3 regions of the Klebsiella sp. PK18 genome follow, and region 1 is predicted to be linked to each of the others. Evidence: predicted binding sites of a transcription regulator. Region 1 holds the regulator's gene; each other region holds the start of a gene.

Region 1 (9,701 bases):
TGCTGCACCGGCAGCCAAAAGCGAACCGATGCTCAGCGATACCGAAACCTACTTCAACAACGGTATTAAGCAGGCGGTGAAACAAGGTGACATCGACAAAGCCCTGAAATTGATGAACGAAGCTGAGCGCCTCGGCTCGAAATCCGCTCGTTCCACCTTTATCAGCAGTGTAAAAGGCAAGGGGTAATCGTCTCCCCACAATGCTGATGTTTAGGCACAGCCTTTAGGTGCATCCTTCGGGATGCACCTTTTTTTGCACGCGCGGCAGCCTGTTGCATGGCTGTTGCGTGAATGATCGTATATTGACGTTTGCCCGCCACCAACCGCCTATTCTGCGATACAATGCTTTCACGTTATGTACCGGAGAATCAGGCATGTCCCATCCTGCGCTTACGCGACTGCGTGCGCTGCGCTATTTTGCCGTTATGCCATCCCTGGCGCCGCCCCTGAGTGACTGGCTGCTGCTGGAGGACTCAATGACCCAGCGCTTTGAGCAACAAGGAAAGCAGGTCACCGTGACCCTGATTAACGAAGGGTATATTGAGCGTGAGGCGCTGACTGACGAAGCGGCGCTGCTACCTGACGAGCCGCGCTACTGGCTGCGGGAGATTATACTCAATGCCGATGGCGAACCCTGGCTGGCCGGGCGCACGGTGGTGCCGGAGTCGACACTGTGTGGTCCGGAGCTGGCGCTACAGCAGCTCGGGCAGATCCCGCTGGGCCGATACCTGTTCACGTCGTCGACATTAACCCGCGATTTTATTGAAATTGGTCGCGATGCAGCGCTGTGGGGGCGTCGTTCCCGCCTGCGGCTGAGCGGCAAACCCCTGCTGCTGACCGAGCTGTTTTTGCCTGCGTCGCCGTTGTACTAAGAGGAAGAAAAAATGGAGTGGAGTCTGTCGCAGAATAAGCTGTTGGCGTTTCATCGCCTGATGCGCACTGACAAACCGATCGGCGCTTTGCTGCTGCTGTGGCCGACGCTGTGGGCGCTGTGGGTGGCCTCGCCGGGCGTCCCGCCGCTGTGGATCCTGGCGGTATTCGTCGCCGGCGTCTGGCTGATGCGCGCCGCCGGCTGCGTGGTGAATGACTATGCCGATCGAAAATTTGATGGTCACGTAAAGCGTACCGCCCGTCGTCCGCTACCGAGCGGCGACGTTACCGAGAAAGAGGCGCGAACGCTGTTTATCGTTCTGGTGTTGCTCTCCTTCCTGCTGGTGCTCACCCTCAACACCATGACCATTCTGCTGTCGGTCGCGGCGCTGGCCCTGGCATGGGTCTACCCGTTTATGAAGCGCTACACTCATCTGCCGCAGGTGGTGCTGGGGGCCGCCTTTGGCTGGTCGATCCCGATGGCCTTCTCGGCCGTTAGCGAATCGCTGCCGCTGAGCTGCTGGCTGATGTTCCTCGCCAACATTCTGTGGGCGGTGGCCTACGATACCCAGTATGCGATGGTGGATCGCGATGACGACGTGAAGATCGGCATCAAGTCCACGGCGATCCTGTTCGGCGAAAACGATCGTCTGATTATCGGTATCCTGCAGGTGGCCGTGCTGGCGCTGATGGGCGCGGTGGGCTGGCTGAATGGGCTGGGCTGGGAATACTACTGGTCGTTGTTTGTCGCGGCAGGTCTGTTTGGCTGGCAGCAGAAGCTTATCTTCAATCGCGAGCGCGATAACTGCTTCAAAGCGTTTATGAACAATAACTACGTCGGGCTGGTGCTATTCCTGGGCCTGGCGATGAGCTACCTGTAATCCCCTGTCAGCTTCCCCCCGGTGTATCGGGGGGAAGCGAGGGCAGAAAACACCGCGTTACGCGTCATCCTGCGTGACGCTTTCAATCGTCAGCCGCACATCCGACGTAATCAAGTCCGCCAGCATCCGATAAACCTTCAGGGTCTCTTCCGGCTCGGCATCGCCGGTGTCGCTAATGTAGCCTTCATCGCGCAGGGTCAGCACCAGGGTGCTGAACACCGCTTTGTCGAAGAACTCCGGCGCGTTAATGCCATGCAGCACCGACAGGCGCTGGGCCACGGTACGACTCTCTTTTTCCAGCGAACTGCGGTTGATTGACGGGTTGGCGCTCAGCAGCCAGAAGGTGATGGCATAGCGCTGCAGCGTCTCGCGCGCGCCCGCGGCCAGCAGTTGCAGGGAGCGAGAGTGCGACGGATTGAGGCTCATCACCTCGCCATCGACGACGATCAGCTCCTGACGCAGCATCTCGGCAATCAATGCATCCACCACCCCGGCCAGCTCTGCTTTCTCCCAGCGCAGGAACAGCTCGGCCTTGAGGAACGGATACAGCGTTTCGACATGGCGCAGCACTTCGGTGCGGCTGAGCTGACGATGCTGAGTCACCAGGGCGGCTAACAGCGACGGTATCACCAGCATATGGGCGATGTTGTTGCGATAGTAGGTCATCAGCACCGCCTGCTCGCGCGGCAGGATGATGATATCGCCGATGGTGTCCTTCTCCACTTCGAACTTGTTCATCTGCAGCGCGTGGTCGATAAGCTCGCTGGCCGAAGCGGAAGGTGTCGTCGCATCTGGCGAATAGGGCACATTGCGCAGCAGCGCGAGGTAGCACTCCAGCTGTTGGGTGAGCTGCTCCCGGGTCAGTGAACGCTGACGCGAGGCCAGCAGCGCCGTGCAGCACAGGTTCATGGCGTTGGCCGCGCCGGCGTTGTTGATGCGCACCATCAGGTCAGCGGCGATGTTGTTCACCGTTGGCGTCAGCCAGGAAGGGCGGATGGCTTCGATCGGGTCGATGGCTTCCCGCCACTCCGGCACATGGTGGTTAAGGTAGGTCATCAGCGGCAGTGGTTCGCCGAAGTTGACATAGCCCTGGCCAAGGTTGCGCAGCTTGCTCAAGCCACGCACCATCTGCGGCAGGCTCTCTTTCTCTTTGGTGGCGCCGCGCAGCTCTTTAGCGTAGGTGCCTACTTCCATCACGTGTTCATAGCCGATGTAGATAGGCACCAGAGTGATCGGCCGGGTGCCGCCGCGCAGCATCGCCTGGATGGTCATCGACAGCGTACCGGTCTTCGGATCGAGCAGACGGCCGGTACGGGAGCGGCCGCCTTCGACGAAATACTCGACGGAATAGCCGCGGCTGAACAGCTCGCCAAGATATTCACGGAACACCGTGGAGTAGAGCTTGTTGCCCTTAAAGGTGCGGCGGATGAAGAACGCGCCCAGGCGGCGGAAGATCGGCCCGGCAGGCCAGAAGTTGAGGTTGATGCCCGCCGCGATATGCGGTGGCACCAGGCCCTGATGATACAGGACGTAGGAGAGCAGCAGATAGTCCATGTGGCTGCGGTGGCAGGGGACATAGACAATCTCATGGCCGTCGTGAGCCAGCTGGCGCACGCGCTCGGCGTTATGCACGTTGATCCCCTGGTACAGGCGGTTCCAGGTGAAGCCGAGAATGCGGTCGGTCAGGCGGATCATCTCATACGAGAAGTTCGCGGCAATCTCTTCCATCAGCGCGATAGCGTTCTGCTGAGCCTTCTCATGCGAAATTTTCTTGCTGCGCGCTTCGTCTTCCACCGCGCGGGCAATCGCTTTCGAGGCCAGCAGTTTATTAAACAGATCCTGGCGAGCCGGCAGACGCGGGCCGACGGCGGCCAGGCGCTGGCGGGCAAAGTGCATCCGGGCGACGCGAGCCAGCTTCTGGGCGATGATCTTATCGGTACCGTGCTCATCCGCCATGCGGCGCAGCGACACGGAAGGCGAGAAACGCACGAAACTGTCGCGGCCGAGCCAGGAGACGGCGAAAAATTTCTGGATACCGTTCAGCATCCGCAGCGGCGGATTGACTTCCCCTTTCTCACGACCCGGCGAGCGGCCGAACATCACCGAGACCGGCACCATTTGCACATCGAGGTCCGGATGGTTGCGGTGCAGATCGAGGTAGTCGTGGAACAGCTTGATGGACTCTTCTTTTGGCGTGTAATAGGTAAATACGCGCGGCCCACCGTGGATGAATACGTAACGCGGCAGCAGCGCGCCGTCGATCTCCAGCGGTTCAAGCGGATCGGGTAAATCATGCGCCAGGCATTGGGCGCGCAGCGTCAGCAGGTCCGCCTTGGAATTATAGGGCAGGACGTACATGACCGGACGCGAGGTATCGAGTCCTAATTCCTGGGCAGGCTCTGCCGGAATAGACTTGCTTTTTACCAGCACCCGTAATGGTAAATTCAGTAATTTATAGTAAATTCGTTGCCAGCCGGACATAAACGATGTGAAGCCTCTGGTTAATCATGCAAATGCGCGGCAAGAATAACAGAAAGTGGGCAAAATTTCCGTTACCACGCGGCAAACGCGTACACTCATCGACGTCATTTACGTAAAAAGGTTTTGTGATGGCCAATAATACCACCGGGTTAACCCGAATCATTAAGGCGGCAGGTTACTCCTGGAAAGGATTTCGCGCAGCGTGGATCAACGAGGCCGCGTTTCGTCAGGAAGGTATCGCCGCCATCGTGGCCGTCGCGATAGCCTGCTGGCTGGACGTCGACGCCATCACCCGCGTATTGCTGATTGGGTCGGTCCTGCTAGTGATGATAGTCGAAATTCTCAACAGCGCGATTGAGGCGGTCGTGGATCGTATAGGCTCGGAATATCATGAGCTTTCAGGGCGCGCCAAAGACATGGGATCGGCGGCGGTCCTGCTGGCGATTATCATCGCACTGATCACCTGGGGAACGCTGCTGTGGAGCCATTATCATTAACGTTCTTCGCTAAGCCTCGCAAAATATAAACAATCTGCCGATTTTTGTGTGCCATGTGGTTCCAAAATCACCGGTAGCTGTATATACTCACAGCATAACTGTATATACACCCAGGGGGCGGAATGAAAGCGTTAACGACCAGGCAGCAAGAGGTGTTTGATCTCATTCGGGATCATATCAGCCAGACGGGCATGCCGCCGACGCGTGCGGAAATTGCTCAGCGCTTGGGGTTCCGTTCCCCAAACGCGGCGGAAGAACACCTGAAAGCGCTGGCGCGTAAAGGCGCGATCGAGATCGTCTCCGGTGCTTCTCGCGGTATCCGCCTGCTGACGGAAGAAGAACATGGCCTGCCGCTGATCGGCCGCGTCGCCGCCGGCGAGCCGCTGCTGGCGCAGCAGCACATTGAGGGGCACTATCAGGTCGACCCGTCGATGTTTAAACCCAACGCGGATTTCCTGCTGCGCGTCAGCGGCATGTCGATGAAAGACATCGGTATCCTTGATGGCGATCTACTGGCGGTCCACAAAACCCAGGACGTGCGTAACGGCCAGGTGGTGGTAGCGCGCATTGACGACGAAGTGACGGTGAAGCGCCTGAAAAAGCAGGGTAACGTCGTCGAACTGTTGCCGGAAAACAGCGAATTTACCCCTATCGTTGTCGATCTGCGTCAGCAGAGTTTTACCATTGAGGGTCTGGCCGTTGGCGTGATCCGTAATGGAGAATGGATGTAACGCCTGCCCCTGCGCAGCGTCATCTGATGCATGACGCTGCGACGTTTGTCCTCAATCAGGTCTCCGAACATGCTGCTCAACGCTGCCGATAAAGCGCTGTGGCGCCTTGCGATCCCGATGATTTTCTCCAATATCACCGTCCCGCTGCTGGGGCTGGTGGATACCGCGGTGATCGGCCACCTTGACAGCCCGGTATACCTCGGCGGCGTCGCGGTTGGGGCGACGGCTACCAGTTTCCTCTTCATGCTGCTGCTGTTTTTGCGCATGAGCACCACCGGGCTCACCGCTCAGGCCTGGGGTGCCAAAGATCCGCTGCGACTGGCGCGGGCGCTGGTGCAGCCGCTGACTCTGGCGCTGGGCGCCGGGGTTCTCATCATCCTGTTTCGCCTGCCGCTGATTAACCTCGCTCTGCATATTGTCGGCGGCAGTGAGGCGGTGCTTGAGCAGGCGAGACGGTTTCTCGAAATCCGCTGGCTCAGCGCCCCCGCCTCGCTGGCCAATCTGGTGCTGCTCGGCTGGCTGCTGGGAGTCCAGTACGCCCGGGCGCCGGTGATTCTGCTGGTGGTCGGTAATCTGCTCAATATTGTGCTCGACCTGTGGCTGGTGATGGGCCTGCGGATGAACGTCCAGGGGGCGGCGCTGGCCACGGTCACCGCGGAGTACGCCACTCTCATTATTGGCCTGATGATGGCGAAGCGGGTGCTGACGCTGCGCGGCGTGTCGCTGGCAATGCTGAAAAACGCCTGGCGCGGGGATCTGCGCCGTCTGCTGGCGTTGAATCGGGACATCATGCTGCGTTCCCTGCTGCTACAGCTGTGCTTTGGCGCGCTGACCGTGTACGGCGCGCGTCTGGGCAGCGACATTGTGGCGGTCAATGCGGTACTGATGACCATGCTGACCTTTACCGCCTATGCGCTGGATGGCTTTGCCTATGCCGTGGAGGCCCACTCCGGCCAGGCCTACGGCGCGCGCGACGGCAGCCAGCTGCTGGAAGTCTGGCGGGCGGCCTGCCGGCAGTCTGGCATGGTGGCGCTGGCGTTTGCCCTGATTTATAGCCTGGCGGGGGAGTACATCATCGCGTTGTTAACCTCGCTGCCTTCTCTGCAGCAGCTGGCCGATCGCTATCTGATCTGGCAGGCCATCCTGCCGGTGGTGGGCGTCTGGTGCTATCTGCTGGACGGCATGTTTATCGGCGCCACACGCGGCGCGGAGATGCGGAACAGCATGGCGGTCGCCGCGGCGGGGTTTGCTGTAACGCTGCTTTCGGTCCCGCTGCTCGGTAACCACGGTCTGTGGCTGGCGCTGGCGGTGTTCCTCGCCCTGCGCGGCCTGTCTCTGGCGCTGATCTGGCGTCGCCACTGGCGACACGGCACCTGGTTTAGCTAGTCATTGCCGTTCATCACGGCCATCTATGAATTCCCGCGGTTGCGCGCCGCTTACCGGGGCAACTCAGTAGCCCGGCTCAGCGTAGCGCAAGCCGGGAAAATCGCCTCAGCCTTACCCATCGGTATGATGGTTAAAAATTCCGAATAACGAATCGGTACCAGCATTCTCATCTATAGTTAATACCATGTCCGGTACAAAACGGGCTGTAAACCCACCGAATGATGAGGACGTTATCATGAATAAAGACGAAATCGGCGGTAACTGGAAACAGTTGAAAGGTAAAGCCAAGGAACAGTGGGGCAAACTTACCGATGATGATATGACCGTGATCGAAGGTAAGCGCGATCAGCTGGTCGGTAAAATTCAGGAACGGTACGGCTATGCGAAGGATCAGGCTGAGAAAGAAGTCTCAGACTGGGAGCATAAAAACGACTACCGCTGGTAGCGTTCCGTGGCTCAAAGAATAAAGCATTTGTGTTAGTGCCTGTCTGAATGGCGTAAGGATGCGCCGTTAACCCTGTTTCCCGCTGCGGCTGACGCTCAGCGGGCTTTCTTTTTCAGCTGAATGGAATGGTCGTGCTGGCAGTGTCCCGGCGTGCTGCAGGCTTCGACTTCCACGCAGTCTGCACAAAGGCCGTGAGCTTCAATCACGTTGTGGCGCAGGGCAAAGCCCATTCTGGCCGCTAACGTATGCATGATATCTTCCACCCCTTCCGCCGCCTCTTCCTTCACCACGCCACAGCGGTCACAGATAAACATGGCTGAGCTATGGGTCGGCTGGTCAAAGAGATGGCACAGCACATAGCTGTTGGTCGATTCAACCTTATGAACAAAACCCTGCTCGAGTAAAAACTCCAGCGCGCGGTAAACCGTCGGCGGTTTAGCCTGCGGCTCTTTGTCACGCAGGAGATCCAGCAGATCGTAGGCGCTGATCGCCCCTTGTTGCAGGCTCATCAGGCGCAACACCTCCAGACGCTGTGGGGTCAGGCGTACGCCGCGCTGCGCGCATAGCTTTTCAGCATGCGCTAACATCTCTTGCGAAGGGGTCTTATCCATGAGCATCCTCGGGTTGTGTGAATTTGAATCTGTTACTTTATCACGTTCCTCAGAAAACACCGAGAGCCGGCAGGTGATACGGGTCATACTTCAGATTGTCGGTACCTGCGCCAGTTCCGGGTGCTGGCCGCTGACTTTCGTGCAGACTACGCCTTAGTCGATCGCTAAAACCGTCCTGCCCGATTTAATCGCAACACGCATGACCCTGGGTATGCTATATCTGAAGTGTCTCATTTTCGGGAGAAAACGATGAAACGACCTGATTGCATTCGCCACTGGCGCGAACTGGAAGGGCCCGACGATGCCACTTATCCCGACAGCCCGGAGCGTTTTTCGATTGGCGCGCCGCTGGGGCGCGGTTTACGTCTCAACCGGCTGGGGATCCACCACGAGCGACTGCCGCCCGGGCGGCGCACCTCGTACCCGCACGCGGAGAGCGATGAGGAAGAGTTCATCTACGTGCTGGAGGGCTATCCGGAAGTGTGGATAAACGGCTATCTCTGGAAGCTGGAGCCAGGGGACAGCGTGGGTTTTCCCGCGGGTACCGGTATCTGCCACACTTTTCTCAATAACACCGAGCAGGAGGTTCGTCTGCTGGTGGTGGGCGAGGCCAACAAGAAATACAACCGCATCTATTATCCGCTCAATCCAGGCTATGCCGCGACGCGCCAGGATCGCTGGGTTGACCATCCGCCGCAATTCTTCGGTCCACACGACGGCAAGCCGCGGAAAAAGTAATCGACCCGGGGAAGGGGCGAAGCGCGGCGCACTATGCGCCTGTGGTTTATCTTTGTGCTATAGTAGCGCCCCTTTTTACCCGGATGCTTATTTATTCGCCATGATGCCTGAATCAACGTCACCTGTTTTCCCTGCTCACCGCTTCTCCATCGCGCCGATGCTCGACTGGACTGACCGACACTGCCGCTACTTCCTGCGGCTGCTGTCGCGGCATACGCTGCTGTATACCGAAATGGTGACCACGGGGGCGATTATTCACGGCAAAGGTGACTATCTGGCCTATAGCGAAGAAGAGCACCCGGTTGCTCTGCAGCTCGGCGGCAGCGATCCGCAGGCCCTGGCGCAGTGCGCGAAGCTGGCTGAAGCGCGTGGCTACGATGAGATCAATCTCAACGTCGGCTGCCCCTCCGACCGCGTGCAGAACGGGATGTTTGGCGCCTGTCTGATGGGCAATGCGCCACTGGTGGCCGACTGCATCAAGGCGATGCGCGATGTGGTGTCGATTCCGGTCACGGTGAAAACCCGTATCGGGATTGACGATCAGGATAGCTATGAGTTTCTATGCGAATTCATTGAGACGGTCTCCGGCAAGGGCGAGTGTGAGATGTTTATTATTCACGCCCGCAAAGCCTGGCTCTCCGGCCTGAGCCCAAAAGAGAACCGCGAGATCCCGCCGCTGGATTACCCCCGCGTCTGGCAGCTGAAGCGCGACTTTCCCCACCTGACGATGGCGATTAACGGCGGGATCAAATCGCTGGACGAAGCCAGACTGCAGCTTGAGCATATGGATGGGGTGATGGTCGGGCGTGAGGCCTATCAGAACCCGGGTATTCTGGCCTCGGTCGACCGCGAAATTTTCGGCATCGCCGGCGCGGATGCCGATCCGGTGGCGGTGGTGCGAGCCATGTACCCGTATATTGAGCGCGAGCTCAGCAATGGCACCTATCTGGGCCATATTACCCGCCATATGCTGGGGCTGTTTCAGGGCATCCCCGGCGCTCGCCAGTGGCGTCGCTACCTGAGCGAGAACGCGCATAAAGCCGGCGCCGATATTGCGGTGC
Region 2 (9,701 bases), 110 kb from region 1:
GCAAACGTGGGCAGCTACAACGAGCCCAGGAACATCTGGAACGTCAGTCAGTTAACTGCCTGATGCCGACGATTGCGCTGGAAAAAATCATTCGCGGTAAACGCACCATGGTCAGCGAACCGCTGTTCCCGAACTACCTGTTTATTGAGTTCGATCCAGAGGTGATTCATACCACTACCATCAGCGCCACCCGCGGGGTTAACAACTTCGTGCGCTTTGGCGCCCTGCCCGCTGTCGTTCCCTCGGCGGTGATTCATCAGCTCTCTATCTACAAACCAGAAGGCATTACCGACCCGGAAACGCCGCATGAGGGCGATAGCGTGCTAATCACCGACGGCGCGTTCGAAGGCTTACAGGCTATCTTCACCGAGCCGGACGGCGAAGCTCGTTCTATGTTGCTGTTAAACCTGCTGAATAAGCAAGTCCTGCAGAGCGTTAAAAATACCGACTTCCAGAAAATCTAAACGCCGTTAACGTCGATGCCAAACAGCGTCCTGACGTTTGCGTCCGTTTGCGCCTCCAGCCATTGCGTCTCTTCGCCCCGCCAGCTCGCGACGCTGGCCAGGATATGCGGCAAATACGCGGGCTCGTTACGCCGCGAGGCCGGTCTCGGCTTGAGGTCGCGAGGCAGCAGATAAGGCGCATCGGTCTCCAGCAGCAGACGTTCCGCCGGGATCGCCGGCAGCAGCTCGCGCAGCTCCAGTCCCCGCCGCTCATCGCATACCCAACCGGTAATACCGATAAACAGGCCCAGATCCAGGCATTCCTGCACCTCGCTGCGGCTGCCGGTAAAGCAGTGCAGCACCGCGCCCGGGATCTTCTCAAGCCAGGGTTTAAGCAACGCCAGAAACCGGTCGTGGGCGTCGCGGCAGTGTAAAAACACCGGCATCGACAGCTCAGCGGCCAGCGCCAGCTGGGCGCTGAACGCTGCCTCCTGCTCCTGCGGCGTGGAGAAATTACGGTTGAAATCCAGACCGCACTCACCTATCGCCACCACCTGTGGCTCGCGGGCGAGGGTATAAATCGCCTCGGCGACCGCTGGCGACCAGCTGCTGCCGTCATGGGGATGAATCCCTGCCGTGGACCAGCAACCGGAATAATGGCTCGCCATTCTCTGGGCCTGCTGGCTCTCCGGCAAATTTGTGCCGGTCAGCAGCATGCCGTGAACCCCCGCCGCCCGGGCGCGCGCCACCACCTCATCATGGTCGCGGGAAAACTGCGAACTGGTGAGATTAACGCCGATATCAAACATGATCGCTCCCATATGACAACCGCCCTGACGGGCGGTTGGCGGTATTACTCTTCTCTGTGCTCCGCGGCTTCAGCTTCGGCCGCAGCGTCGTCATCACGCGTCAGGCGCTTCCCGGTGTAGAAGCGGGCGAAGAACACCCCGACTTCAAACAGACAGTACATCGGAATGGCCAGCAGCGTCTGCGAGAATACGTCCGGCGGTGTCAGCAGCATGCCCACCACGAAGGCGCCCACTAGCACATACGGCCGTTTTTTGCGCAGTTCTTCCGGCGTAGTAACGCCCATCCAGCAGAGCAGCACAATGGCGACCGGTACCTCAAAAGAGACCCCGAAAGCCATAAACAGCGCCATCACGAAGTCGAGATAGCTGCGGATATCGGTCGAGACCAGCACCCCCTCTGGGGCAGCATGGGTCAGGAAGCCGAACGCCAGCGGAAACACGACAAAATAAGCGAAAGCCATGCCGATATAGAACAGCAGCGTACTGGATACCAGTAAAGGCACCACCAGCCGGCGCTCGTGCTTATACAGCGCCGGCGCGACGAAGGCCCATACCTGGTAAAGAATAATCGGCACTGACAGGATCACCGACACCATGAAGGTCAGCTTTATCGGCGTAAAGAAAGGTGAAGCGACATCAGTGGCGATCATCGTCGCGCCTACCGGCATCTTGCTGATAAGCGGGGCCGAGACCAGCTGGTAGATATCATTGGCGAAATAGACCAGCGCCAGGAAGATCACCAGGATAGCAATGATGCTGTTGAGCAGACGCTTGCGCAGCTCAATCAGATGCGAAATTAGCGGTTGTGTATCGTCTACGCCCATGTTTACGGTTTATCACTCGATGCGGGGGAAGAATGAGGGGCTGCCGCCGTAGCGGATGTTTTCTCTGCCGGAAGTTCAGCCGGTGAAGCGGGTTGCTCATCGGCGACAGGATCCGGCGCATGAGCCGGAGCGCTGGCCTGATGTTCTGCCGTCGCCGGCGTGACGTCCTGGCGCTGCGCTTCACTGCCTTTCACCACCGGATTAAGGATGGTATTGGCTTCGTCGCTGGCCTTTTCAGGATCGTGGGCGCTATAGGAGCGCTTCATCGACTCCGCAGCCTCGCGCAGTTCATCCATGGAGGCTTTCAGCTCCGGCGTCAGGTTATTCAGGCTGGCCTTTTCCACCTTCTTGAGGCTCTCCTGGAACTCCTGCAGTTTTAGCTCCTGGGCCAGCTCATTTTGTACCGTGGTCGCCAGCGAGCGTAGCGTACGGATCCAGCCAACCACCGTTTTAACCGCGACGGGAAGCCGCTGTGGCCCCAGAACAATGAGGCCAATCACAAACACCAGCAGTAGTTCACTAAAACCAATATCGAACACGAGTTACACCTGCTCTTTGTCGTGGCGTTTTGTCTCATCTTTTTTTGCATCATCCTGTTTATCGGCGATGGCTTTCGCCGTGAAATCTGCGTCTGGCGCCGACTTTTCGGGTTTATCATCATCACTCATGGCTTTTTTAAAGCCTTTGATAGATGCCCCTAAGTCTGACCCCAGTGAGCTCAGCTTCTTCGTCCCAAAAAGCAGAACTACGATGACGACAACAATTAATAACTGCCAAATACTGATACCACCCATACACGTTCCCCTATGACAGATGATGAATTATGTGGACGCATTATACACGCCATCCTGCGAGCCGCCTCTTCGTCAGGCCGCCGGCATGATTTTGCGCAAATAAGCCTGCGTCATGAAGAGGCGAACCGATCAGTGGGTTTTCCGCCAGCCAATCAGCCAGGTCACCACACCGCCGGCCATCAACCAGCCGGGCATCATTCCCCACTCAGGGCGATGGATAAAGAGCAGCGTACCACTGAGCAATAAAACCGCGCCTATACCAAACAGATAACGGGATTGGCCCTGGCGCACATGACGCACATGCATATCCCGCACGATGGTATCGACGCTGGTCTGCAGCTGTTTGCTCTGCTGCAGGCTCTGATACACCAGCTCAGGTATTTCAGGCATTCTTTCGATCCAGAACGGCGCTTTGTCTTTAAACGCGCGCACCAGCGCCGGAATGCCGACCTGATCTTTGATCCACGACTCGAGGAAAGGCTTCGCCGTTTTCCACAAGTCTAACTGAGGATAGAGCTGCCGGCCTACCCCTTCTACGTAAAGCAATGTCTTCTGTAGTAAAACGAGCTGCGGCTGGACTTCCATATTGAAACGCCGCGCGGTATTGAACAGATTAAGCAGCACGTGGCCGAAGGAGATCTCCGCCAGCGGCTTCTCAAAGATCGGCTCGCAGACCGTGCGGATCGCGAACTCAAACTCTTCGACATTCGTATCGGGCGGTACCCAACCGGAATCGACGTGCAGCTCAGCCACCTTACGATAATCGCGGTTAAAGAAGGCGATAAAGTTTTCCGCCAGATAGCGCTTATCTTCTTTGTTCAGCGAGCCGACAATACCGCAGTCGATGCCGATATACTGCGGATCTTCCGGGTGCTCGTAGCTGACGAATATGTTGCCAGGGTGCATATCGGCATGAAAGAAGCTGTCGCGGAACACCTGGGTAAAGAAGACCTGCACGCCCCGCTCCGCCAGCAGCTGCATGTTGGTCCCCTGGGCCTCCAGCGCCTCCACGTCGGACACCGGGATACCGTAGATGCGCTCCATCACCATCATGCTTTCGCTGCAGTAGTCGGGGTACACCTCCGGCACGTACAGCATCGGACTATCTTCGAAATTACGCCGCAGCTGAATGGCGTTGGCGGATTCCCGCAACAGGTTCAGCTCGTCCAGCAGCGTTTTTTCATATTCGCGAACCACCTCCTGCGGGCGCAGACGGCGGCCGTCAGGCAGCAGACGCGGTACCCAGCGCGCCAGGCGGTAGATGAGCTTCATGTCCGCTTTAATGATCGGCAAAATATCCGGGCGGATAACCTTGATCACCACCTCTTTGCCATTCTCTTTCAGACGTGCGGTATGCACCTGGGCGATGGACGCCGAGGCTAACGGCTCTACGGAGAAATCATCAAACCAGGCTTCCACCGGCAGGCCCCCCATCGCTTTCTCTATCTGCTGCTGCGCGAGCTTTCCTTCAAAGGGCGCTACGCGGTCCTGCAACAGCGCCAGCTGATCGGCAATATGCGGCGGGAAGAGATCCCGGCGGGTGGAAAGCATCTGGCCAAATTTAATCCACACCGGCCCCAGCTCCTGAAGCGCCAGGCGCAGACGAGTGCCAAGGGGTTGGTCTTGATGACGATTTGGCATCCAGAACAGCATCCGCCGCCAGATACGCAGCGGCAGCGTGAGACGAATTTTGGGGATGAGCTCATCGAGCCCGTAGCTCAAAAAGGTGTGGATGATGAAATACAGGCGCCGTAATTCTCCTGGCGTCATTTGCCCTCCAGCGTTTCCAGCCGTTTTTCCAGTGCGGCCAGCGCGCGTTCAATAGCCGTCGTTTCTTCCGCAAACCATGCCAGCTCCAGCGGCCCCGGTGCCAGTCGCCACTCTTCAGTGATCGCTTCTGCGACATAGCGCTGCTGGCGCTGCGCGCCTTTCAGTAAAAACTGAGCGCCGCCGCGGAGGACTTTGCCAACGCCTTCAGCCACGATATCGCCAGTATAAGGCGCCAGCAGTTCAGCGGGATCGAACTCCGCCAGATCGCACAGGGAGACCATATTCTGCACCACCTGCAGATCGCCCTGCACTTCCAGATCTCCGCTACGGATAAGCGCCGTGAGCTGCTGACGATTACGCAGTTTGGGCAGCACGCTGAGCCGGGTAATCACAGTGCAGTCGGCCTCTCCCTCCCAGGCGCTCAGGACATCAACCTGGCGTTCGCTGAACGCCAGTACGATCGGGGTGGAGAAGTCCTGCAGTTGAACTCGCAATACCTTACCCAGCAGGCGCTGACGAGCGGGTTTTAGCGCCTTGTCACGCCAGAGAAAAGTATTCAGCGCCGTCTCAATGCTAGCGGTCACCAGGGGTGTGAAAGGCATAGCGTCCCTCCTGTCAGAACTTGTAACCGCGATGCAAGGCAACGATACCCGCCGTCAGGTTGTGGTAGTCGACACTTTCAAAACCTGCATCCTGCATCATCCCTTTCAGGGTTTCCTGATCCGGGTGCATACGGATAGATTCTGCCAGGTAGCGATAGCTGTCGCCGTCTTTTGCCACCAGTTCCCCCACCTTCGGCAGGATATGGAAGGAGTAAGCGTCGTAGGCTTTGCTGAGCGGTTCGATAATCGGTTTAGAAAACTCCAGCACCAGCAGACGTCCGCCCGGCTTCAGCACGCGGTACATCGAACGCAGCGCTTTTTCTTTATCGGTAACGTTACGCAGACCGAAAGAGATGGTGATGCAGTCAAAGGTGTTATCAGCAAACGGCAGGGCTTCCGCGTTGGCCTGAACATACTCAACGTTGCCCACGATGCCGATATTACGCAGCTTTTCGCGGCCCATTTTGAGCATGGAATCATTGATATCAGCAAGCATGACGCGGCCGGTTTCTCCTACCAGACGGGAGAACTTGGCTGTCAAATCGCCGGTCCCCCCCGCCAGATCCAGCACGGTCTGCCCGCGACGTACGCCGCTGCAGTCGATGGTGAAACGCTTCCACAAACGATGGATACCAAACGACATCAAGTCGTTCATCACATCATACTTTGCCGCGACAGAATGGAATACATGCGCCACCATGTCCTGTTTCTGCTCTTTAGCGACCGTCTGAAAGCCAAAGTGCGTCGTTTCTTGTGAATCCTCAACCATCTCTATGCCTGCTTGCTTTTCAAGAAAATGTTCACTGAGTGTATCAGATTCAGCGCATTTCCCATACGTTTCAACGTGGCGGAGCCGCCTCCCGATTATGTAACGCCTCGGCAGAGTCGGCTGAAAATGCGTCATTTTCCGGGAGGTTATCCTCGTCTTCAAGACGATATTCATCGTCCTGGGCAGTAGCTTGTTCGACTAAATCAGGATTTATCCCGCGCTTCACCTCCACCCCCAGGCCGCGAAAGGCTTCCGCCTGGGCCAGCAGGTTCCCGCGCCCGGAAGCGAGCTTTTTCATCGCCTGGCGATAGTTCTCTTGCGCCTTATCCAGACTCTGGCCGATGGCGGACATATCATCCACAAACAGGCGCATTTTGTCGTAAAGGCGCCCCGCCCGCTCGGCGATCTTCTGCGCGTTGCGGCTCTGATGCTCATAGCGCCACAGATTGGCGATAGTACGCAGGGCTACCAGCAGCGTCGTCGGGCTGACCAGCATGATATTATTTTGCAACGCCTCGCTGATGAGCTCGGGCTGACGGTCGATGGCCACCAGGAACGCCGGCTCGACGGGAATAAACATCAGCACGTAGTCGAGAGAGCGCAGCCCCGGCAGTTGTTGATAATCCTTGCGTCCCAGCAGGCGAATATGGTTTCGCACCGAGGCAAGATGTTCCTGCAGCGCGACTTCGCGGGTGTAGTCGTCTTCGGCGTTGAAATAGCGCTCATAGGCGACCAGGGTCATTTTGGCGTCGATCACCACGTCCTTGCCCTGCGGCAGGCGGACAATGACGTCCGGCTGCATCCGCGAGCGGTTGTCGGTCTCGATACTGACCTGGGTCTGGTACTCATAGCCTTCGCGCAGGCCGGAGGCCTCCAGCACGCGGGTTAAGACCACTTCCCCCCAGTTGCCCTGGGTTTTGTTATCACCTTTCAGCGCTTTCGTCAGGTTCAGTGCCTCCTGCGCCATCTGCGCGTTCAGCTGCTGAAGATTGCGGATCTCATGCGCCAGGGTATGCCTTTCCCGCGCCTCCTGGCCAAAGCTCTCCTGCACCTGGCGGCGGAATCCGTCGAGCTGTTCGCGCAGCGGGGTCAGCAGACCATGCAGACTCTGGCGGTTTTGCTCATCGACGCGCCGGTTGCTGTGTTCGAAAATGCGGTTGGCGAGGTTTTCAAACTGCTCGCTCAGACGCTGCTCGCTGTTAACCATCTGACGGATCTTATCTTCCGCATGCAGCTGGGTGGATTCGAGCCGGGTGGTGACCTCACGCAGATCGGCCTCCAGCGAGGTATTGATATCCCGCAGACTGCGCAGCTCATTGTTCAGCAGCTCACACTCCTCACGCCAGTGGGCCTCCTGCACCAGCTGCTGACGGGCGGCGCTCAGATCAATATCCAGCTCTCGCCGCTCCTCAATGAGATCGGCCCGGATTTGGTCGGCGCGCGCTTTGGTTGCCAGCCAGCCGACCATTAACCCGGCAGCCAGTGCGATAACCGCGCTGATAATGATTGAGAGATCCACGACGCCCCCTGCGATAACCTGATGGCACAAAATAGAATTGTGCTGTACAAACGTCCAGTTTAAAAGGGATTTCCTGCGAGGAGCAACGCAAAAAAGAAAGGCCGGAGGATCCGGCCTGACAGAGAAGGGGTTGAATTACAGCAGACGACGCGCCGCTTCCACGACGATTTTAACCGCGTGGCTTTCGGTTTGCTTCATGGTTTCGGCGTTAGGGATCTCTTGCTGGGTACGGTTCACAATAACCCCGGCGACCATCCCGGCACGCAGGCCCTGGCTGGCGCACATGGTCAGCAGCGTGGCGGATTCCATTTCATAGTTCATTACGCCCATTGCCTGCCACTCTTCCATTGAGCCCTTGAAGCGGCTCACCACGCGGCCGGAGAAGGTGTCGTAACGCTCCTGGCCTGGGTAGAAGGTATCCGAAGAGGCGGTCACGCCGATATGGGTGGTGGCACCAATAGATTTCGCCGCTTCCACCAGCGCGGTGGTGCAGGCGAAGTCTGCGACGGCCGGGAACTCCATCGGCGCGAAGTGCAGGCTGGCGCCGTCCAGGCGAACGGAAGCGGTCGTAACCAGCACATCGCCAACGTTAATGTGCGGTTGAATCGCGCCGGTGGTGCCGATACGCAGGAAGGTACGCACGCCCAGCTGCGCCAGCTCTTCCACGGCGATAGAAGTCGACGGGCCGCCGATGCCGGTAGAGCAGACGATCACCGGCTTGCCGTCCAGCTCCGCGCGCCAGGAGGTAAATTCGCGGTGGGATGCCAGCTTGACCGGCTTATCCATCAGCGCGGCGATCTTTTCCACACGCTCCGGATCGCCAGGGACGATAGCCAGCGTAGCCCCTTGTAAATCGTTCTTGGTGAGGCCGAGATGAAAAACATCAGACTTGGACATAAAAAACTCCTCTGTGGGTCGAATTATCAGCAGAAGCAAAACGGTACTGTACAGAAGCCCCTGGCAACATTTTGTGATGATAGTCACCAAGACCAATGATGATTGCAGTTGTTTTTCATTAAATAGTGATACACATCACATTAACAAGTTATATTCATCGTCACAGAACAAAAGATAGCCGCTTTCAGGCACTGTGCTTTATTACCGCCCGAACTAAAGGTAAAGGGTCTATAGTTATTGATGCGCTAATAAATAAGGGTACGGAGAATACCATGACCACCACCAAGCAACCTGGATTCGCACCTGCAGCTTCACCACACGCCGCCACCGCCGTTCATACGCCGGAAGAGCATATTATCGCCGGAGAGACGTCTATTCCCTCTCAGGGTGAAAACATGCCGGCCTACCACGCCCGCCCGAAAAATGCCGACGGTCCGCTGCCGATCGTTATCGTGGTACAGGAAATTTTCGGCGTGCATGAACATATTCGCGATCTTTGTCGCCGCCTGGCGCAGGAAGGCTATCTGGCTATTGCGCCTGAATTGTACTTCCGTCAGGGCGATCCGAATGAGTACCACGATATCCCGACCCTGTTCAAAGAGCTGGTTACCAAGGTGCCGGACGCGCAGGTGCTGGCGGATCTCGACCATGTCGCCAGCTGGGCGGCGCGCCACGGCGGCGATGCCCATCGTCTGCTAATCACCGGCTTCTGCTGGGGCGGACGCATTACCTGGCTGTATGCCGCGCATAACCCGCAACTGAAGGCAGGCGTGGCCTGGTACGGCAAGCTGGTGGGAGAAAAATCGCTGAATTCACCGAAGCATCCGGTAGATATCGCGGTCGATCTCAACGCCCCGGTGCTTGGTCTGTACGGCGCTAAAGACGCCAGTATTCCACAGGACACCATCGAGACCATGCGTCAGGCGCTGCGGGCGGCCAACGCCACAGCGGAAATCGTGGTCTATCCCGAAGCCGATCATGCCTTTAACGCCGACTATCGCGCCAGCTATCATGAAGAGTCAGCCAAAGACGGCTGGCAGCGAATGCTCGCGTGGTTTGCTCAGTATGGCGGCAAAAAAGCATAATCACCCAATGCATGAAAAAAGGAGGCAAATGCCTCCTTTTTTGATTTTTCGCGTAACGATCAGGCGGACTGGCGCAGGTTCTGCGCCGCTTGCACCATATTCGCCAGCGCGGCGCGGGTTTCCGGCCAGCCGCGAGTTTTCAGGCCGCAGTCCGGGTTAACCCACAGCCGCTTCGCCGGGATACGCTGC
Region 3 (9,701 bases), 1.7 Mb from region 1:
TGCCGGGCTGGGTAGTGTCGTCCCAACCCTTGGGCAGCGAGCAGGATACGCTCAATGTGGCGGTAAATGGCTTTCACGGGCGCTACGACGGGCGGGTTATCGTCAGCGGCGAGTGGCTATTGAAGCATCAGGGACAGCTGATTAAGCGCCCGTTTAACATCGTGCTCAAGCAGCAGCAGGATGGCTATGACGCGATGGTGAAGACCCTGGCCCAGGCGTGGAGCCAGGAGGCGGTGGCCATTGCCGGCGAGCTTAACCGTCTGCCATAAGTAAATTTCATAAAAGTGATATGCCGCGTGGTTCATCTGAGCCGCGCGGCATTTTTTTTTGCCAGGTCAGTTTGTTACCGAGCGCTGCGCCGAATGAACAAAAAATGAACTCTTATATAGGTCACAAATATGACACTGGCGTGAATTTTGCGCATTGACGTTGTCTTCATTTCGCGGTATTCGTAACCCGTGGCTGCACAATTTGCGACCACTGTTTTCTTTTCCACCAGATCAAAGAATGAGGGAAACGAGGCATGAAGAGACAAAAACGAGATCGCCTGGAACGGGCACATCAACGTGGATATCAAGCGGGTATCGCGGGGAGATCGAAAGAAATGTGTCCATACCAGAGCTTGAATCAACGCTCATGGTGGCTGGGAGGCTGGCGAGAAGCCATGGAGGACAGGGTACTAACGGCCTGACACTGTCTCTTTAAAAAAGAAGCCTCCGCATAGCGGGGGCTTCGCCTTTTAATCACTGCCGATAATTATCAGAAAGCGGAAGTATCCTGGAACAGGCCGACTTTCAGATCGTTCGCGGTATAGATCAGACGATCGTCAACCAGCACTTCGCCATCCGCCAGGCCCATAATCAGACGACGGTTAACAATGCGCTTGAAGTGGATGCGGTAGGTGACTTTTTTCGCGGTCGGCAGAACCTGACCGGTGAATTTCACTTCGCCAACGCCCAGCGCACGGCCTTTGCCTTCGCCGCCGAGCCAGCCAAGATAGAACCCGACCAGCTGCCACATCGCATCCAGGCCCAGGCAGCCCGGCATCACCGGATCGCCGATGAAGTGGCAACCGAAGAACCACAGATCCGGGTTGATGTCGAGTTCCGCCTCAACATAACCTTTGTCATAGTTACCACCGGTTTCGCTCATTTTGATGACGCGGTCCATCATCAGCATGTTTGGTGCTGGCAACTGCGGGCCTTTCGCGCCGAACAGTTCACCACGACCAGAGGCAAGAAGATCTTCTTTTGTATAGGATTCGCGTTTATCTACCATGTTTTCAGTAAGCCTTATTTTAAGTTCGGGACGCAGGATAGCTAACACGTGTAAGCTGAACAAGTCCGATCAGTTAGAACTTGTCCCACCTAACCAGCGTAGCGGCCACGGAAAACGATGGCGAGTCTCTTGCTGGGTCGCCTGCGCTATCCGCTCCTGAATGGTTTGTCGCAGCGTCTGCCCTTCACCGTCCCACATCAGTTGGGTCAGCATCGGCAGCGCTTCGGTAATATCGTCAATGGCCCAGATGGCAAACTGGTTTTCGGCAACGGCCTGACGGAGCTCATGGCTAAGACTGAGATGACGAACGTTGGCCGCAGGGATAATGACGCCCTGTTTACCGGTTAGCCCGCGCTGTTGACAGATAGTGAAGAAACCTTCAATTTTTTCGTTCAGACCGCCGACCGGCTGCACGCGACCAAACTGGTCGACAGAACCGGTAATCGCAATGCTCTGATTAATCGGCACATTGGCCAGCGCGCTGATTAAGGCGCAGAGTTCAGCCATGGAGGCGCTGTCGCCGTCCACTTCACTGTAGGACTGTTCGAAGGTCAGCGAAGCGGAGAACGGAAGCTGCTGCTCCAGCTCCAGCTCGGACATCAGAAAAGCCTGCATGATCATCATGCCTTTCGCATGAATATTGCCGCCGAGCTCGGCTTTGCGTTCGACATCAATAAACTCGCCATCACCAATGTGCACGACGCAGCTGATGCGCGAAGGTTCACCGAATGCGCGCGGATGGCCGGGGAATTCAATCACCGACAGGGCGTTGATCTGCCCGACGCATTCGCCTTCGGTTTCAATCAGGATCTGTTCCTGCAGGATTTCATCCTGCATTCGTTCTGCGAGGTAGCCTTCACGCCACTCCCGGCGTGCCAGCATCGTCTGCATTTCTTCGCCAGTAATCTCCTCGCCTTCGCAGAACGCGGCGGCCTCTCGCAGCTGGCGGGCTATCCATAGCGGACTGAGTGGCAGGGTCTCCTGATCGCCGGTGTAGCGCGTCCCCTCATCGATCAGCAGTGGCCAGGCGTCGGCCGCCGGACCTGGCAGCGTCAGCTGCTGGGCATTTTGCCATACCCACTGGCACCAGGCTTTCAGCGTCTCGGCGTCAGCAAACTGCAAAGTGTCTTCATACTCACTGTAGATCGCCTGAGCGCAAAGCTCTGGTTCCATTTCCTGGAAATCCGCCAGCGATTCGCGTTCGCCGACCAGCATGACTTTCAGGCTCAGCGGCATGGAGGGAATGCTGACCGGCAGCGGGCGCGACTCATCGATGGAAAGCCAGTCAAACCGCTGACGGGTCACCATATTTTTCAGGCGCACCCACAGAAGCGGCTGCGCCAGCAGTGTGCGAAGCGAGATTACCAGCACGCCACCATTGGCCTGATGAACCAGGCCTGGCTGGAGGGTGATGTCGCCGTTAAACTGGCGTACGCAGCCAAACAGCTGTTCCGCCTCTACCCAATCGGCCGCGACGACCGGGGCGGTGCTGGCAAAATTATCCTCAGCCCGTTGCGCCGGGGAGAGCGTCACGCGAGCGCCGTCAACGTCATAGCGGACCCCGTAGAGCGGGGCGGTAGGTTCATGCAGCGTACGGGTTTCTGCCGTCAGCCATTGCAGATACTCCGGTTCTTCGGGGGCTTTCACCAGCATGAAGGAGGAGACTGCCGGCGTGCACAGCAATTGCTCAAGCGCGTAGAACAGACGCGGCTGCAGATCGCCCGAGAGAGAGGGGGCCGGTTGAGAGAGATCAGCTTGGGCAAACAGCGCCTGATAAGGTTCCATATCGGGCGCAAGGTCGGTTCGGGTCAGTTTCGTAATGGTCAAAGTCGCTGTTTTTTAGTTAGATGTAAAGCGCGCAATTATACCTGATGCCGCGACTGAGCACACGGAGGATTATGATTACCCCGATGATTCCCCGGCCATACACATCACGAATAATGATTTATATTCAGCACATCAGGAAAAAACTGATATCCTGAAATGAGTTACACGGTCACATTGAGATCGCAATGAAATATCAACAACTGGAAAATCTTGAAAGCGGCTGGAAATGGAAATATCTGGTAAAGAAGCACCGGGAAGGTGAGCTGATTACCCGCTACATTGAGGCCAGCGCTGCGCAAGCTGCGGTAGATGACTTGCTGACGATCGAGAATGAACCTGTGCTGGTGCATGCCTGGATTGAGCAGCATATGAATCCGGCGCTGATGAACCGCATGAAGCAGACCATCCGCGCGCGACGAAAACGGCATTTTAACGCGGAGCATCAGCACACGCGTAAGAAGTCTATCGATCTGGAGTTTGTCGTCTGGCAGCGTCTTGCCGGCCTGGCGCAGCGGCGGGGTAAAACCTTGTCCGAAACCATCGTGCAGCTGATTGAGGATGCTGAGCATAAAGAGAAGTACGCCAGCAAAATGTCGAGCCTGAAACACGATCTGCAGGAACTGTTAGGCAAAGAGTAGTCTTTACGGCGGCCTGTCAGAGGCTACTCTGATATGGGGCCCACCACCGCAAAAGCGGGAGAGAAGGCATAAAAAAACCCGCCGAGGCGGGTTTTTTCATCAGTTATAACTTAAGCCGCTGGCTGAGTTACAACTTCTTTGTAGCCTTTAACTTCGATCTCTACACGACGATCCGGGGCCAGGCAGTCGATCAGTGCAGCGCGAGCTTTCACGTTGTCACAGGTGTTGCCAGTAACCGGGTTGGATTTACCCATACCGCGTGCGGAGATTTTGCCAGCCGGGATGCCTTTAGCAACCAGGTAGTCAACAACGGACTGAGCACGTTTCTCAGACAGCTGCTGGTTGTAAGCTTCGGAACCGATACGGTCGGTGAAGCCCATAACAACTGCAGAACCGTCTTTCGGATCCATGTTGCTCAGCTGGGTGTACAGCTGATCCAGAGCCTGCTGACCTTCCGGTTTCAGGGTTGCTTTGTTGAAGTTGAACAGAACGTCAGACTTCAGGGTGAAGTGCTTGGTAGTCACTTCCGGAGCCGGAGCCGGAGCCGGAGCTACAACCGGTGCAGCATCTTCCTGACCGAAACGGTAGGAAACACCCACGCTCAGCATGCCGTTGTCCGGACGAACGCCAACGGTGCCCGCGTCGCCGATGTTGTTAACCCACTGGTATTCCAGACGGGTAGCGATGTCACGAGTCACAGCCCACTCTACGCCGCCAGCAAATACCGGAGATACGCCAGTGTCGTGGTTGTCGCCAGCGATGCTGTTGCTGGAGTCTGCGCGCCATACCATGCCGCCCAGACGGGTGTAGATGTCCAGATCGTCAGTGATCGGGTAACCCAGTTTAGCGGTCAGCTGAACGCCCTGAGCTTTGAATGCGCCATTAACCTGGTCGCCTTTGTACGGCATACGGCCCAGCCAGTCGTAACCCATTTCGAAACCGAGGTACGGGTTAACCTGGTAACCACCGAACGCACCAGCGCCCAGCTGGCTTTCGTGGGTTGGACCATTGTTGTTCAGAGAGCTGTTGTACCAGCCAGTGTCATGGAACTGGGACCAACCCAGTTTACCACCTGCATACCAGGTGTTATCTTTCGGAGCGGCCTGCGCTACGGTAGCGAAGCCAGCCAGTGCCACTGCAATCGCGATAGCTGTCTTTTTCATTTTTTGCGCCTCATTATCATCCAAAATTCGCCATGAAGTTACAAAAGACCTCACGGTTAAATCCTTCACCCGGGGCGTGACTTGTTGTTAACTATGCTGATACATGCAGCGTAAGCCGATCACCCCTGGCGATGTAAAGTCTACAACTTAGTTCGAAACTTACAAGTGTGAACTCTGTCAGGCATATGAAAAAAAAGGGTTGTGTACACAATATTTAACAAATATGGTTGATTTTCGTACGCAGAAAAAAGGCAGAAATCCCCGTGTGACAGGCATTGCGCGAAAAAGTCCCTGAAAAACGCTGTGTCTTTACCATCGGTAAAAAAAATTCCAGGAATAATCCTAATTTCACTCAATGATACAAATTTGAGTGAATTTTTAGCCCGCTGAGTTGTCTGCCGAGCGTGCCTTGATTTCTCACCGGGCGCATGATGAATCCCATCGCGCAACCTTCCTGGGCGGCATTGACCAGACGCTCATGCTCTTCCGCGGTTAGCTCCTCCGTTAGCCAGCAGATAACCACACTATAATTACCGGTGCGCAGCGCGCGGATCATTGAGTCTACGGTATGGCAGGGTGACAGCTGGCTAATTTGCATGACTTTAGACAGCGGTAGACCGGCAGACTGGACCCACTCGCGGCTAAGCTTTTGTTGCGGCGTGAGCCACAGTTGCCAGCGAGACTGTTGACCCAGCTGCTGTAATAAAGGTAGCAGCAGTAACTGTGTCATCATGGGTTGATCTTCACGATAGACAATTTCACTGATCAGCCCATTGGCGGTCTGTTCGCCAGAACGATGAGCGTAGTGGCCTGCAGAAGCAGAAGCCTGTGCTGAACGATTTGCGTGAGCTGAAGTAAACATAGTCTATCCCGCCTGTAGTTACTGTATGCATATACAGTATATCTACCTGGGGAAAAGATCAACCGCAATTTGCCATTTTGCTGGCTGAAATTTAATCATTTCCCGCCGCGTCTGATTTATAGCGATGCGCACCTCTCCTCAACGATATCCTTAATGCCGGCTAATGATTTCTTTCCACCCTGTTGATTGCAGCAACGTCAGTGATTTTCTGAAAGCGTCTCGCAAAACCGCATTCTGGTGGAAAAGTCGGCGAAAATCATCTTGCTGCTATTCGGGAAGTCCCTTATGTTTTCTCTTAGCGGATCCGTTAACAACTTAAGTTTAATTACATGATTAACAAAGGAATGATCATGAGAAAACTAGTATGTCCGCGGTTCCCGCAATTTCAGGCCTGCGTCTCGCCGCTGGGTCAGTTACATTCTCGTCCGCTTTTTGGCGGCTATAGCCTGGCCATTGATGATACGGTGTTTGCGATGGTGGCAGAGGGCGATATTTACCTGAGGGCCTGCGAGCAGAGCGCCGCGTATCGGGTTGAACATCGCAATCCTTTATTAACGCTGCGCCGACATGGGCGCATCGTGCCGATGAAGTATTATCAAATTGACGACGCATTGTGGCGCGATGAGACTCAGCTTTTTCGGCTGTCGCTGTTGTCGTGGCAGAGTGCGCAGCGTGAAAAGAACCACCGACGGGCGTCGGGCCGTCTGAAGGATTTACCCAATATCAGCTTTCATATGGAATTGCAGCTGATCCACGCGGGCATACCGGATGTCAGGACGCTTCGGGAGGTAGGCGCTCAGCAGGCCTGGCAACGGCTACGAGAAAACAACGCCTCTCTGTCGCTCAACGTCTTGCTGGCGCTGGAGGGGGCGATTGTCGGCGTTCACGCCGCCGCGCTCCCGACGCTGCGGCGTCAGGAGCTGCTCGAATGGGCTGGAGCCCGCTAGCGGACAGCCGCCGTTATTCTGTCTGAGCGTGAACGCGTTGTTGCAGGCGGCAAATTTCAGGCAGCAGCGCGAGCAACAAGCCAATCTGCTGTAATACCAGCGGCTCTTTACTGTCCGCGCGCGGTTCCAGATGCTGGATCCGGCTTTGCAGGCTGGTCAAAGACTTCTGCACCCGATGTTCATCGGCGGGGGTATGGTGCAGGGCGTCATCAACATAACAAACAGCATCATCCAGCAGGGCAAGAATATCGGGGGTGGACAGTTTTTCCCGATGCGCACCGAGAGCGGAGATGTAGCTGGTGAAGGTATGGTTGAGACACAGCAAGCGAAAAGCGGTCTCGCGCTGGGCGCCATCCGCGCGCGGTTCAGTCGACAAATTCGAGACCACGGAGGCCAGTTCGGCATCACGGTTGTAGGCATCACGGCGGGCGACACGATAGGCCAGACGGTTGTCGCGGCCCTGGTGATACTGCTCCAGAATGGCATCCAGATAACGGCAGTTTGCGTTCATCGCCCGGTCCAGGACGCGCGGCAGATTGCGAAATTTCCAGTCCGGCCAGATGAAGCTGACCGCCGCCCAGGCGATGGCGCAGCCGATCAGGGTATCAATAATGCGCGGTAGCGCGACCTCAAAACCTTCGCCAAGCAGGTTAAAGCACAGCAGCACCAGCAGCGTAATAAACATGGTGGCATGGGCGTACTGCACGTTACGAAAGGCAAAGAACAGCACGCCGGTGAGCACGATCAACACCAGTTGCCCTTCAATCGAAGGCACCAGCAGCAGGACGGGCAGGCCGATCGCCACCCCCACCAGCGTGCCGATGATCCTCAGCGCCAGTCGGTGGCGGGTGGCGTTATAGTTCGGCTGACAGACAAACAGGCTGGTCAGCAGGATCCAGTAGCCATGCTGGAGCCCGGTAAACTGGATAAAGGCATAGCCGGCGCAGAGCACCAGCGACATACGTACCGCGTGGCGAAAGAGAGCGGACTCCGGTGACATGTTGCGTCGCAGACGCAGCCAGATGTCGTTCAGCCCGCCGAGTCTGTCGTCGGCCAACAGCGTCTCGGTGTTGCTCCCGGCAGGCGCGGTCGTTTGCACCGATTCAATCGTGGCCAGCTGCGCATCGATAGCGCGCAGGTTATTGAGTAAAAACCCAAGGGCATTGATCTGCTCGTCGGACGCGCCGCTGGCGCGCACACGGTCAAGCGCCGCGTCGAGATGCATAAACGCGCGTTCAAAATGGGCGTCATGTTGGTAGGGTTCGCGCAGTAAAATCGCCCGCGAGAGCTTCTGGCAGGCCTGGGCCTGCATCGAGAGCATGCGCTGGAAACGGAACATCACGTCGCTGTAGCGGAATTGATCGCGCAGAGTCTGATACTGAATATGCGATGAGCTGGCGCGTTCATGAATATCCTGGGCCACAAAGTAGTACTGCAGGGTGCGGCGGGTGCCGCGCTGGCCCCGATCGCCTCGCAGTCGGGTTAGCAGCGAGACCTTGGTTTGGTTAAGCGTAGCAACCAGCTGGCCGTTGGCGAGGGCCAGATCGTACAGCGGCGCCTGGCTCTCATCCTCCAGGTCAGGATCAAACAGCCGGGATTTGAGCTCCAGATAGCGAGCCAGTTGCTCATAGCTACGCGCCAGGTTGTCCTGCAATGGACGAATCGGAAAAATCAGGTGCCCGGACAGCGTCAGCAGGTTGTACCACACGGCCCCCGCCAGCAGGAACAACGGCTGTAGATACCAGTGATCGTACAGTGTGACGCCGAGCATGGTGTAGATGGCGATGAGCAGGGCGCCGAAGGCGATGGTGGCATAGCGCTGGCCGAGGCCGCCGAGCAAAATAAAGCCGATGGTAGACACGGTCAGGCCGAGGGCAAACAGCGGCGGCCACGGAAACAGCAGCTCCACGGAGGCGGAGGCGATAAAAAAACAGACCAGGGTAATGGCGAGGTTGCGCAGACGACCGGTCAGCCGGTCGTCGAGGTCGGTCAGGGCCGCGGCAACAACGCCAAGGGTGAGAGGGATGGTCAGTTTGACTTCGCCGATCCACCAGGGAAACAGCGTTGTGCCGCAGAGCGCGATAAAGATCCGTACGTTATAAAGCCAGGCACTGTTCCAGGTATAGCGGCGTAGCAGGGGGCTAATCATGTCCGTGTTCCGTTCGGTTACTGAAAGCGACGACGCGCATTGGCTTCACGTGCGGCACGCGCGGTTTCCACAGAGACGACCCGACGCCCTACCGGCCAAAGGGCAATGGCAGCAATTTTAAAGTTCGCGATCCCCACCGGGATGCCAATAATGGTCAGACATTGAGCTATGCCGCTGAAAATATGCATCAGGCACAACCACCAGCCGAAAAAAATGAACCACAGAATATTCAGCACGGTGCCGCCGGCGTTGAGGAGGCCATTTTTACGGCCCGGCTCCAGCTCATCCACATGAATCGCCTCGTTACCGTATGGAAATAAGGAGAGTCGGGTGATTTCCCAGCAGGAGCGGGTCAGCGGCAGCGTGACGACCAGAACGATGCTAACCAGCGTGGCGAGCAGCCAGCCTAGAGTGGTGGCGAAACCGCCAAGGATAAAGTTCAAAATATTCAGAATGGTACGCATAAAGCCTCGGTTTTGCCCTGTGGATAATAAGACCTGACAATTGTAACGTTTTTTTGCGCTGGAGCACCTGGTCCCGGGCGGTTAAACTGAAAAACAATCCACCCTGATTGAAAATCGACATTATATGGAACTTAAAGCGACAACATTGGGCAAACGCATGGCTCAGCACCCTTATGATCGGGTGCAGTTACTGAACGCCGGCGTAAAGGTTTCCGGCGACCGTCACGAGTATCTTATCCCTTTCAATCAGTTATTGTCAGTGCATTGTAAGCGCGGTCTGGTCTGGGGCGAACTGGAGTTTGTGTTGCCTGACAGCAAAGTCGTGCGTTTGCACGGTACCGAGTGGAGCGAAACGCAGCGCTTCTATCACCAT

What was found. The regulator LexA, encoded in region 1, represses DNA repair genes until DNA is damaged. The targets are predictions, from matches to a motif close to TNCTGTATGTACATACAGNA.
Region 2: the regulator LexA is predicted to act here: its motif matches at 7,571-7,590, upstream of rmuC (DNA recombination protein RmuC).
Region 3: the regulator LexA is predicted to act here: its motif matches at 5,788-5,807, upstream of sulA (SOS-induced cell division inhibitor SulA).

What each region holds. Positions count from the first base shown of each region.
Region 1 is NZ_CM173493.1:5,274,832-5,284,532, reverse strand. It holds gene malM (maltose operon protein MalM) at 1-187, shown strand, start outside; gene ubiC (chorismate lyase) at 375-872, shown strand; gene ubiA (4-hydroxybenzoate octaprenyltransferase) at 885-1,751, shown strand; gene plsB (glycerol-3-phosphate 1-O-acyltransferase PlsB) at 1,809-4,232, opposite strand; gene AC3EMD_RS25860 (diacylglycerol kinase) at 4,361-4,729, shown strand; gene lexA (transcriptional repressor LexA) at 4,852-5,460, shown strand; gene dinF (MATE family efflux transporter DinF) at 5,530-6,846, shown strand; gene AC3EMD_RS25845 (CsbD family protein) at 7,082-7,291, shown strand; gene zur (zinc uptake transcriptional repressor Zur) at 7,387-7,902, opposite strand; gene AC3EMD_RS25835 (cupin domain-containing protein) at 8,152-8,640, shown strand; gene dusA (tRNA dihydrouridine(20/20a) synthase DusA) at 8,741-9,701, shown strand, end outside.
Region 2 is NZ_CM173493.1:5,381,699-5,391,399, forward strand. It holds gene rfaH (transcription/translation regulatory transformer protein RfaH) at 1-464, shown strand, start outside; gene tatD (3'-5' ssDNA/RNA exonuclease TatD) at 461-1,264, opposite strand; gene tatC (Sec-independent protein translocase subunit TatC) at 1,297-2,076, opposite strand; gene tatB (Sec-independent protein translocase protein TatB) at 2,079-2,615, opposite strand; gene tatA (Sec-independent protein translocase subunit TatA) at 2,619-2,870, opposite strand; gene ubiB (ubiquinone biosynthesis regulatory protein kinase UbiB) at 3,000-4,640, opposite strand; gene ubiJ (ubiquinone biosynthesis protein UbiJ) at 4,637-5,242, opposite strand; gene ubiE (bifunctional demethylmenaquinone methyltransferase/2-methoxy-6-polyprenyl-1,4-benzoquinol methylase UbiE) at 5,256-6,011, opposite strand; gene rmuC (DNA recombination protein RmuC) at 6,082-7,530, opposite strand; gene udp (uridine phosphorylase) at 7,666-8,427, opposite strand; gene AC3EMD_RS26365 (dienelactone hydrolase family protein) at 8,700-9,512, shown strand; gene metE (5-methyltetrahydropteroyltriglutamate--homocysteine S-methyltransferase) at 9,572-9,701, opposite strand, start outside.
Region 3 is NZ_CM173493.1:3,587,688-3,597,388, reverse strand. It holds gene pqiC (membrane integrity-associated transporter subunit PqiC) at 1-269, shown strand, start outside; gene rmf (ribosome modulation factor) at 524-691, shown strand; gene fabA (bifunctional 3-hydroxydecanoyl-ACP dehydratase/trans-2-decenoyl-ACP isomerase) at 760-1,278, opposite strand; gene AC3EMD_RS17665 (AAA family ATPase) at 1,348-3,105, opposite strand; gene matP (macrodomain Ter protein MatP) at 3,291-3,743, shown strand; gene ompA (porin OmpA) at 3,854-4,906, opposite strand; gene sulA (SOS-induced cell division inhibitor SulA) at 5,259-5,768, opposite strand; gene AC3EMD_RS17645 (TfoX/Sxy family DNA transformation protein) at 6,119-6,715, shown strand; gene yccS (YccS family putative transporter) at 6,729-8,864, opposite strand; gene AC3EMD_RS17635 (YccF domain-containing protein) at 8,882-9,328, opposite strand; gene helD (DNA helicase IV) at 9,453-9,701, shown strand, end outside.